3 regions of the Kitasatospora sp. NPDC001225 genome follow, and region 3 is predicted to be linked to each of the others. Evidence: riboswitches for the same ligand, from Rfam matches in the RefSeq annotation. Region 3 holds a riboswitch; each other region holds the start of a gene.

Region 1 (3,191 bases), on a different contig from region 3:
GAGGGTCTCGCGCAGGGCCGGCTCGTCGACCTGGACGACGGCGGCGCCCCCGGCCTCCAGGTCGACGACCTCGTCGCGCAGGGCGAGGGCGACCTGGCGGGCGGTGTCGGCGAGCGGCTGGTCGTCGCGGACGAAGGACCAGGCGAGCATGGTGACCGGGCCGGTCAGCATGCCCTTCACGGGGCGGTCGGTCAGGCCCTGCGCGTAGCGGAACCAGTCGACGGTCATCGGGTGCGGCCGGGAGATGTCCCCGGCGAGGACCGGCGGGCGCACGTACCGGGTGCCGTAGGACTGCACCCAGCCGTGCCGGGTGGCCAGGTAGCCGGTGAGCTGCTCGGCGAAGTACTGGACCATGTCGTTGCGCTCGGGCTCGCCGTGCACCAGGACGTCCAGTCCGGCCTTCTCCTGGTACGCGATGACCTCGCGGACCTCGGCCTCCATCCGCTCCTGGTACGCGGCGCCGTCGATCCGACCGGCCGTCAGGTCGGCCCGGGCGACGCGCAGTTCGGTGGTCTGCGGGAAGGAGCCGATGGTGGTGGTCGGCAGCAGCGGCAGGCCGAGCCGGGCGCGCTGGGCCTCGGCCCGCTGCGGGTAGGCCTGGGCGCGACGGGCGTCCGCGTCGGTGACGGCGGCGATCCGGGCGCGCACCGCCGGGTCGCGGGTGATCGGCGAGCCCGCGCGGGAGGCCAGGTCGGCCCGGTTGGCCGCGAGGTCGGCGGCGATCGCGCCGGTGCCCTCGCGCAGGCCGCGAGCGAGCAGCGCCGCCTCGGTGGCCTTCTGCTTGGCGAAGGCCAGCCAGCGGGCGATCTGCGGGTCGATGTCGCGTTCGAGGGTGGCGTCGATCGGCACGTGCAGCAGGGAGCAGGACGGCGCGACGTCGACGGTGTCGGCGAGGCCCAGCAGGGTCGCCAGGGTCGTGAGGGACTTCTCCAGGTCGTTGATCCAGATGTTGCGCCCGTCGATCACCCCCGCCACCAGTCGCTTGCCGGGCAGGCCGCCGGCGGCGGCGAGGTCCTCCAGGTTGGCGGCGGCCGGACCGGTGAAGTCCAGTGCCAGGCCCTCGATCGGGGCCTTCGCCAGGACCGGCAGGGCGTCGCCGAGCCGGTCGAAGTAGCTGGCGACCAGCAGCTTGGGCCGGTCGGTGAGGGCGCCCAGCTCGCGGTAGGCGCGGGCGGCGGCGTTGAGCTCGGCCGGGGTGCGGTCCTGGACCAGCGCGGGCTCGTCCAGCTGCACCCAGTCGGCGCCGGCGGCGCGCAACCCGGCCAGCAGCTCCGCGTAGACGGGCAGCAGCCGGTCCAGCAGGGTGATCGGCTGGAAGTCGGCGGCCACCCCGGGCGCCGGCTTGGCGAGCAGCAGGTAGGTGACCGGCCCGACCAGCACCGGCCGGGCCGCGTGGCCGAGCAGCAGCGCCTCGCGCAGTTCGCCCACCGCCTTGGCCGGGTTCGCCGTGAACACCGTGTCCGGCCCCAGCTCCGGCACCAGGTAGTGGTAGTTGGTGTCGAACCACTTGGTCATCTCCAGCGGGGCGACGTCCTGGTTGCCGCGCGCCATGGCGAAGTACCCGTCCAGCGGGTCGGCTTCGACGGCGGCCCGGTGCCGGGGCGGGATCGCGCCGACGGCGACCGTGGTGTCCAGTACGTGGTCGTAGAACGAGAAGTCACCGGTCGGGACCTCTTCGACGCCGGAGTCGGCGAGCTGCTGCCAGTTCCCCCGGCGCAGGTCGGCGGCGGTGGCCAGCAGCACCTCGGCGGTGACCGAGCCCTTCCAGTAGCCCTCGATGGCCTTCTTGAGCTCCCGGCCCCGGCCCTGGCGGGGGTAGCCGTACGCGGTGGCGACGCTCGCCGCGGCTGCGGACTTCGTGGTCAAGGGACTCTCCTTCGCGAGTCTGTTCTCCTCAGGTACCCGGAGACGGCACGAAGGCGCGAAGGGATGACGTACCCGGCGGCGGCCGTCACGGGAACGTACGGGCCTGGTCCGCCTGGTATGGTCGCCGACCCGCCCACGAGGTCACCGGATAGCCGCGCGCGGGTCGTCCGCGGGCGGGCAGTGGCAGGTCTTCGGACTCGCGGGCGCGTCCGTCCCGTGAAGGGCGGACACCTACTGGCCGTCGCTTCCCAGACCCGTCCCGGGTCCAGTGCGTATGACGGCGGTCGTTCCCACTCACCGCTGCGGGGCAGTCCCGGACTGGCCAGTCGAAAGGCGTCACCGGGTTCCCTCTTGCGACGCCCTGCCTGGCGGACAGGGCGAACCAGCTGCACCGTCAGCTTAGGGGCAAAGCGCCGGGCCCGGCGCGGGAATCTCGGAACCCGTCCGCATGGTGGAACGCCACCACGGCTCGCGGGGCCGGTGGTCAGGTCCGCGTCGGGGTGTCCGGCGTGCCGGGCAGGGCGGCGCGGATGTCCGCGAGCAGTCCGGTCAGGCCGCGTCCCGGACCCAGTCGGCCGTCCAGTCGCGCGAGCTGGTCGGCGGGGATGCCCGCCAGTATCCGTTCGGCTTCGACCAGCAGCCGCCGTCCCCGCTGGAGGTCGGACCTCATCCTGGCGACCTGCGCCTGCGCTCCGCCCAGCTGGCGGCGGGCGGATTCCAGTGCGGCGTGCTGTTCCGGGGTCAGGACGACGACGTCGACCCCGTCCAGCGTCATCGTCCGGTGCTTCGCGGGCTTGGGCACGATGGTCGGCCTTTCGGTTCAGGGGTGCGCCGGGCCGGTGGGCCGCGCGGCGGTCGGCGGCCCCACCGTGGTGTCCGGGCCGGGCGTGGCGTCCTGGCCGGATGGGGCGTCCGGGCCGGGCGGGGCCTCGAAGCGCACCGTGGGCTCGAAGTTGGCGCGGCGGGCCGCGCGGCGGAAGACGGTGAGGACGGCCGGCCCGACGACGAGCACGGCGGTGAAGGTGCTGACGGCGCGGCCGGTGTCCCAGCCGAGCGAGGTGGCCAGGTCGAACAGCAGGTAGCGGTGCCACTGCTCGGTGAAGGGCAGGCCCGGCAGGTAGGCGATCGAGCTGTTCGGGTCGGTGGAGAACGGCCAGAAGGAGAGGTTCAGCAGGAAGCCGAAGAGGTAGCCGGAGAACGCCCCGTACCCGGCCAGCAGCGGCACCTCCCAGCGCCGCCCGGCCCCCGGCAGCAGTCCGGCGAGCATGCCGACGAAGGCGCAGCCGAACATCTGGTACGGCATCCAGGGGCCGACGCCGCCGGTG
Region 2 (3,191 bases), on a different contig from region 3:
GCTCGATGCACTCGTACACGCCGGCGATGGACGCGATGGTCGCGGTCGGCGCGATGGCCAGCAGCAGCGAGTTGCGCAGGCCGGTCTCGGCGATCCGGGCGCGCAGCGCCGTCCAGCGGTCGGCCCACTGCGGGGCGGCCGTCGGGAAGTGGTCGATGTGCAGCTCGCCGCGGGCGGCGCGGGTCTCGCCGTACGCCTCGTGGCGGCCGAGCTGCTCGGCCAGGTCGGCGGAGCGCTCGTACGCGGTGAGCATGATGCGCTCGGCGATCAGCGTGGACAGGCGGGCGGCCTCGGCGGAGTCGAAGTCGATCCGCAGCTTGAAGAAGACGTCCTGGAGGCCCATCACGCCGAGGCCGACCGGCCGCCAGCGGGAGTTGGAGGTGCCGGCCTCGGTGGTCGGGTAGAAGTTGATGTCCACCACGCGGTCGAGGAACGTCACGGCCGTGCGGACGGTGGCGTCGAGGCGCTCCCAGTCCATGGCGCCGAGCAGGTCGTCGACCGTGGCACCGGGGGCCACGTGGGCGCCGAGGTTGACCGAGCCGAGGTTGCAGACGGCGGTCTCGGAGTCGTCCGTGACCTCCAGGATCTCCGTGCACAGGTTGGAGGAGTGCACGGTGCGGCCCGGCAGGGCGGTCTGGTTGGCGGCGCGGTTGGAGGCGTCCTTGAAGGTCATCCAGCCGTTGCCGGTCTGCGCCAGGGTGCGCATCATGCGGGCGTACAGGGTCTGCGCCGGGATGGTGCGGACGGCTTTGCCGGCCAGCTCGGCCTTGCGGTAGGCCTCGTCGAAGTCGGCGCCCCACAGGTCGACCAGCTCCGGCACGTCGGCCGGGGAGAACAGCGACCAGTCCTGGTTGGCGTTGACCCGGCGCATGAACTCGTCCGGGATCCAGTGCGCCAGGTTGAGGTTGTGGGTGCGGCGGGCCTCTTCGCCGGTGTTGTCGCGGAGCTCCAGGAACTCCTCGATGTCGGCGTGCCAGGTCTCCAGGTAGACACAGGCCGCGCCCTTGCGGCGGCCGCCCTGGTTGACGGCGGCGACCGAGGAGTCGAGGGTGCGCAGGAACGGCACGATGCCGTTGGACTTGCCGTTGGTGCCGCGGATCAGGCTGCCGCGCGAGCGGATGCGCGAGTAGGACAGGCCGATGCCGCCGGCGTGCTTGGACAGGCGGGCGATCTGCGCGTAGCGGTTGTAGATCGAGTCCAGGTTGTCCAGCGGCGAGTCGAGCAGGTAGCAGCTCGACATCTGCGGGTGCCGGGTGCCGGAGTTGAACAGCGTCGGCGAGGAGGTCAGGTACTCCAGGCGGCTCATCAGGCCGTACAGCTCGGCCACCTCGCGCACCGACTGCTCGGAGTCGCCGACCGCCAGGCCGCAGGCGACACGGAGCAGGAAGTGCTGCGGGGTCTCGATCACCTTGCGGGTGATCGGGTGGCGCAGCAGGTAGCGGGACTGCACGGTGCGCAGGCCGAAGTACTCGAAGCGGTCGTCGCCGGCGGTGTCGATCAGCGCGTCCAGGGCGGCGGCGTGCTTGGCGACGAAGTCCGCGGTGGTGTCGCCGATCAGGCCCTCGGTGTGGCCGACGGCGATCGAGGCGGAGAAGGACACCGAGCCCTGGCTGTTCGCCTCGTCGACGATCTCCAGCGCGAGCAGGCGGGCGGCCAGCTTCGAGTACTGGGGGTCCTCGGCGATCATCGACGCGGCGGCGTCCACGGCCAGCCCGCGCAGCTCGGCGAAGTCCGAGCCGGCGTGGCGGCCGCGCAGCGCGGCGGCGGCGACATGGCCGGGGTCGACCTCGGTGAGGTCGGTGCTGCGGTCGGTGAGCAGCCGCAGCAGCGCGCCCCCGGGGTCGGAGACCGTCGGGTCGGTGAAGGCGGTACCGGAGCCCTGGGCGGGCAGGGTGGCTGAGGCAGCGGTGGTCAAGGCGCTCTCTCCTGGCGGCGATCGGCGGCGGTGCTCGGGGGGCCACCGGGCCGATCTGGGCAGGGGAGCACGGCGCGAACGCAAAAAAGCGTCGCGCGAGGTGACTCCCCGGCCCGCCCGCGAGGCCCGGAGGGGTACTGCTGGTGCCGGCGCGGCCTCTGCGGGAGGGCCGTGGCGCACGCCGTCGGCAGGTACTCGGACTCGCGGGGTGCGGCTGCTGGAGCCGCCCGCTCACCGCTGCGGGGCAGTCCCGGATTCGCACCGGGTTCCCCTGCATCGACAGCAGAAGCGAGCATACATGTAGTGGTGTCTCACTGAAGCGACCCCAGATGTAGTACGGCGCCGCGTGTCGGGACGATGACCGGCAGTACCAGGAACGTGGTGCGCGATGGCCCTCGGTAGCCCCGGAACCGGGCCGGGGGCGTCCTGGTTTCGATACGGAATGGTCACCGGGAGGACCGGCGCTCACGAGGATGCCCTACGATCTGGGCGCATGAGCGACGGAACTGGCGTACCTGGGCAGGGGCCGCAGGGAACGCCTCCCGCCGGGCCGGGGGGCGCACAGAGTCAGCAGCCGGTGGTACCTGGTCCGGTACCGCCGCCGAGCGGGGGTTTCGGGCCGCCGCCCGCCTCGTACGGGCCGGTGGTGCCGTCGGTGCAGCCGGTCGCGCAGCCCATCCCGCCGGTGCCGCACCCGGTCGCGCCTCCGCCGCAGCCGGCTCCGCCGGTGGGGCAGCCGCACCCGCAGCCGGTCGGGCAGCCCCAGCCCGTGGCGCAGCCGCAGCCGCAGTGGCACCTCCAGCAGCAGCCCCAGCAGCCGGTCCCGCAGCAGCGGGCCGAGCCGGACTGGGACGCGCTGGCGGACCGCAACGAGGTCGAGGGCAAACGCCGTCGCCGGATGAAGGTCGTCGGTGTGGTGGCCGCGGTCGCCGTGGTGGGCGGCCTGGTCGCGGGCGGCGTGGTGCTGCTCCAGGGCAAGAAGGACGACGGTTCCCCGACCGTCGCGAAATCCACCCAGCCGACCGTCCCCCCGAGCACGTCCGGTACGCCGGACGACCCGTCGAAGCCGATCTGGGAGGCTGCCACCGACCCGGCGCCGCAGGACGCGGGAGCGCTGTTCTCCGCGCTCCAGGTGACGATCAACGGCGCCACCTGGAACCGCACCGTCGTGTCGCTGGACTCGCCCTGTTGGGACGGGAACTCCACGACCGGCGGGCTGGGCAAGGTGCTCGGCGACCAGGGGTGCCAGCAGGTGCTCCGGGCGACGTACGTCTCC
Region 3 (3,191 bases):
GGCGCGGATGCGGGCGACGGCGGCCTCGACGCCGATCGCGTCGACGGTGCGGATGCCCTTGGCGCTCAGCGCCAGCCGGACGTACCGGCCCTCGCCGGGCAGCCAGTAGCGCTTGCGCTGGATGTTGGGGTCGAAGCGGCGGCCGGTGCGGCGGTGCGAGTGCGAGATCGCGTTGCCGAAGCCGGGCCGGCGGCCGGTGAGTTGGCAGCGGGCGGACATGGGTGCTCCCTGGCATCCGGGAATGGGCAGGACCGGGCTCACGTTACACCAGATGAAAATGACTTCCATTTCGATGTACGGTTCGAGCCAACCCCTCGGACCGGACCCCGAGACCCCGACCCCCAGACCCCAGGAGGACGTCCCATGGCCCGCAGCGAACTGCGCCCGGTGATCAGGCTCCGCTCCACCGCCGGCACCGGCTTCACCTACGTGACCCGCAAGAACCGCCGCAACGACCCGGACCGGATGGTCCTGCGCAAGTACGACCCGGCCGCGGGCCGGCACGTCGACTTCCGCGAGGAGCGCTGACCCCGGACACGCGAACGGCGCCTCCCCGGACTCGGGGAGGCGCCGTGGGTGGCCGGGCCGCTCGGCTCAGGAGCCCTCGGGCGTCCAGCGCTGCTCGACCCGGGCGAGCTTCCAGTACCCGATCGCGATCGCCCAGACCACCACGAACAGCCCGGCGATGGCGTAGCCCACGTTGTCCAGCGAGATGTCCGCGACGAACCCGGTGACCGGGTCGGTCAGGTCGAGCTTCTCGTGCAGCACCCCGACCAGCTCGATGGTGCCGATGATGAAGGCCACCGCGATCGACAGACCCGTGATGGTCAGGTTGTAGTACACCTTCCGGACCGGGTTGGCGAAGGCCCACTGGTACGCGAAGTTCATGAACGTCCCGTCCAGGGTGTCGAACAGGCTCATCCCCGCCGCGAACAGCAGCGGCAGGCAGACGATCGCGTACCAGGGCAGCCCGGAGGCCGCGCCCGAGCCGGCCATCACCATCAGGGTGACCTCGGTCGCGGTGTCGAAGCCCAGGCCCAGCACCATGCCCACCGGGAACATCTGCCCCGGCCGGGTGATCGAACGGGTCGCCCGGTTCAGCACCCGGGCCATGAAGCCGCGCGAGTCGAGGTGCGCCTCCAGCTCCTTCTCGTCGAACTTCCCGGCCCGCATCGAGCGGAACACCCTGAGGATGCCGAGCAGCGCCGCCAGGTTGAGCGCACCGATCAGGTAGAGGAACACGCCGGAGGTGGTCGTCCCGATCACGCCCAGCCACTTGTGGGTGGCCGACTCGTCGTCCATCAGCGTGTTCGCCAGCTGCGCGCCGCCCGCCACCAGGGCGGCCATCAGCACCACCATCGAGGAGTGCCCGAGGGCGAACCAGAAGCCCACCGAGACCGGCCGCTTGCCGTCCGCCATCAGCTTGCGGGTGGTGTTGTCGATCACCGCGATGTGGTCGGCGTCGAAGGCGTGCCGCATCCCGAGGGTGTACGCGGTGATGCCGAGGCCCACCCCGAAGACCTGGGTACCGACCGCGTACCGCTCGGGCGCGACCAGGAAGATCAGCGTGCCGAAGGCCACCACGTGCATGGCCACGATCACCGCCATCAGCCCGGCCGTACGGACGGTGTCCTCGCGCCGCCATCTGAAGCTGGGCAGCACGGAAGGGGCCGGCTTCGCGCCGGCGGCAACGGTTTCGGGCAGGGTCATCTGCGGATCACGCTCCAGCACCTCGTGGAAAACCTCGTGAGATGCCGTGGCCGGTCTCCTGGCTGACGGGATACCCGTGCCCGCCTTCCCAGGTGCGCGAGGCACCCAGTGGCTCCGTGGGCACGGACGACGTTCCTCCGCAGGCGGAGGAACGACCCGATCACAGTGGCGAGGGCCGCTCCGGGCTGGGACCCCTGAGGGTCCGTCACCGGTCTTCCCGAGCACCACGGCGGGGAACACCGTAGGGGCCGCGCCCCGACCCGTGCAAGGCTGCGCACCTGCGCAGGTGTCCAGGATCACAGGCGGCCGCCTGCAAGAATGTCCGCATGCATCTCGTACCGGCCGACCGCGCGGGCCACCGCACCATCGACGGGCACCGGGTCTGCGAGGCCATCGCCGCGATCGGCGACCCCGCGCACGTCCGGTCCTGGGCCGAGCGGTTCTCCCTGCTCGCCGACCCCGGACGGCTCGCCCTGCTGCTCGCCCTCCACCGGGCCGGCCCGCTCGCCGTCAGCGACCTCGCGGTGGCCACCGGCATGCGCGACCCCGCCGTCTCCCAGGCCCTGCGGCTGCTCCGCACGGCCGGCGTGGTCACCGGCGACCGGGACGGACGAGTGGTGCGCTACCGGCTCGTGGACGAGGCCATGCGCCCCCTCCTCGACGAGTGCGCCGCCGCCGAGCACCACGAGCCCAGCGCGGCAGTGGGCTGACCCCTCCCGCCGACGCCTGCCCGGTCCGCCGACACCCGCCCGGTCCGCCGACTCCCGCCCGGGCCGCTGACTCCCGATCGGGAAGGCGCGCCGCGAACGGCCCCGGCCAGTACGATCATGATGTGCCGTCCCACCCCCATGCCTGGCCCGCCGACCGCTGGAACACCGACCCGGTCAAGGCCCGCGTGCTGGCGGTCGCCCGCACCCTCACCTCGGCCACCCGGGTGCTGGACGTCCTCTCCCTGCTGAGCCCGCACGGCATCGAGTGGTACTTCACCGTCAACCCCGGTTCCGTCTTCGCCGACCGCGCCCTGGACGAGTACCTGCACGGCCTGTCCGGCTTCACCGTGCTGGACTGGGACGACGCCGTCCGCCACCGCTTCGACCTGGCCGTCGCCTGCGCCGTCCACTCCTCCATGCACCGCCTGGACGCCCGCCTCGTCGTCCTGCCGCACGGCGCCGGCTACAACCGCCTGGTCGCCGAGTCCACCGGCGACACGGTCAGCGCCGCCGGCCTGTCCCGCAACGAACTCACCCACCGCGGGCGGGTGTTCGTGGACGTCCTCGGGCTCTCCCACCCCGAACAGCTGGACCGGCTGCGGACCTCCTGCCCCGAGGCCCTGGACGTCGCCCGGGTGGTCGGCGACCCGTGCTTCGACCGGATGCTCGCCAGCCGGCGCTCCCGGGACGGCTACCGCGCCGCGCTCGGCGCCGTCGGCGGCCGACGGCTCGTCGTCGTCAGCTCCACCTGGAGCGAGCACTCGTTATTCG

Evidence for each region. Region 3 has a riboswitch for cobalamin ahead of ACWDCZ_RS33170 (Nickel transporter NicT). Riboswitches for the same ligand answer to the same signal wherever they lie in the genome.
Region 1: it holds a riboswitch for cobalamin, as region 3 does, so the genes downstream of both, metE (5-methyltetrahydropteroyltriglutamate--homocysteine S-methyltransferase) here and ACWDCZ_RS33170 (Nickel transporter NicT) in region 3, are expected to answer to the same signal.
Region 2: it holds a riboswitch for cobalamin, as region 3 does, so the genes downstream of both, ACWDCZ_RS02520 (ribonucleoside-diphosphate reductase subunit alpha) here and ACWDCZ_RS33170 (Nickel transporter NicT) in region 3, are expected to answer to the same signal.

The regions. Positions count from the first base shown of each region.
Region 1 covers NZ_JBSFJC010000134.1:288-3,478, reverse strand. Annotated here, with positions in the region: gene metE (5-methyltetrahydropteroyltriglutamate--homocysteine S-methyltransferase) at 1-1,866, opposite strand, end outside; cobalamin riboswitch at 2,048-2,251, opposite strand; gene ACWDCZ_RS32090 (hypothetical protein) at 2,351-2,668, opposite strand; partial or broken gene ACWDCZ_RS32085 (ECF transporter S component) at 2,687-3,191, opposite strand, start outside.
Region 2 covers NZ_JBSFJC010000005.1:1,659-4,849, forward strand. Annotated here, with positions in the region: gene ACWDCZ_RS02520 (ribonucleoside-diphosphate reductase subunit alpha) at 1-1,891, opposite strand, end outside; cobalamin riboswitch at 2,085-2,211, opposite strand; gene ACWDCZ_RS02525 (hypothetical protein) at 2,685-3,191, shown strand, end outside.
Region 3 covers NZ_JBSFJC010000146.1:2,047-5,237, forward strand. Annotated here, with positions in the region: gene rpmB (50S ribosomal protein L28) at 1-219, opposite strand, end outside; gene rpmG (50S ribosomal protein L33) at 364-528, shown strand; gene ACWDCZ_RS33170 (Nickel transporter NicT) at 595-1,710, opposite strand; cobalamin riboswitch at 1,742-1,954, opposite strand; gene ACWDCZ_RS33175 (ArsR/SmtB family transcription factor) at 2,037-2,420, shown strand; gene ACWDCZ_RS33180 (hypothetical protein) at 2,543-3,191, shown strand, end outside.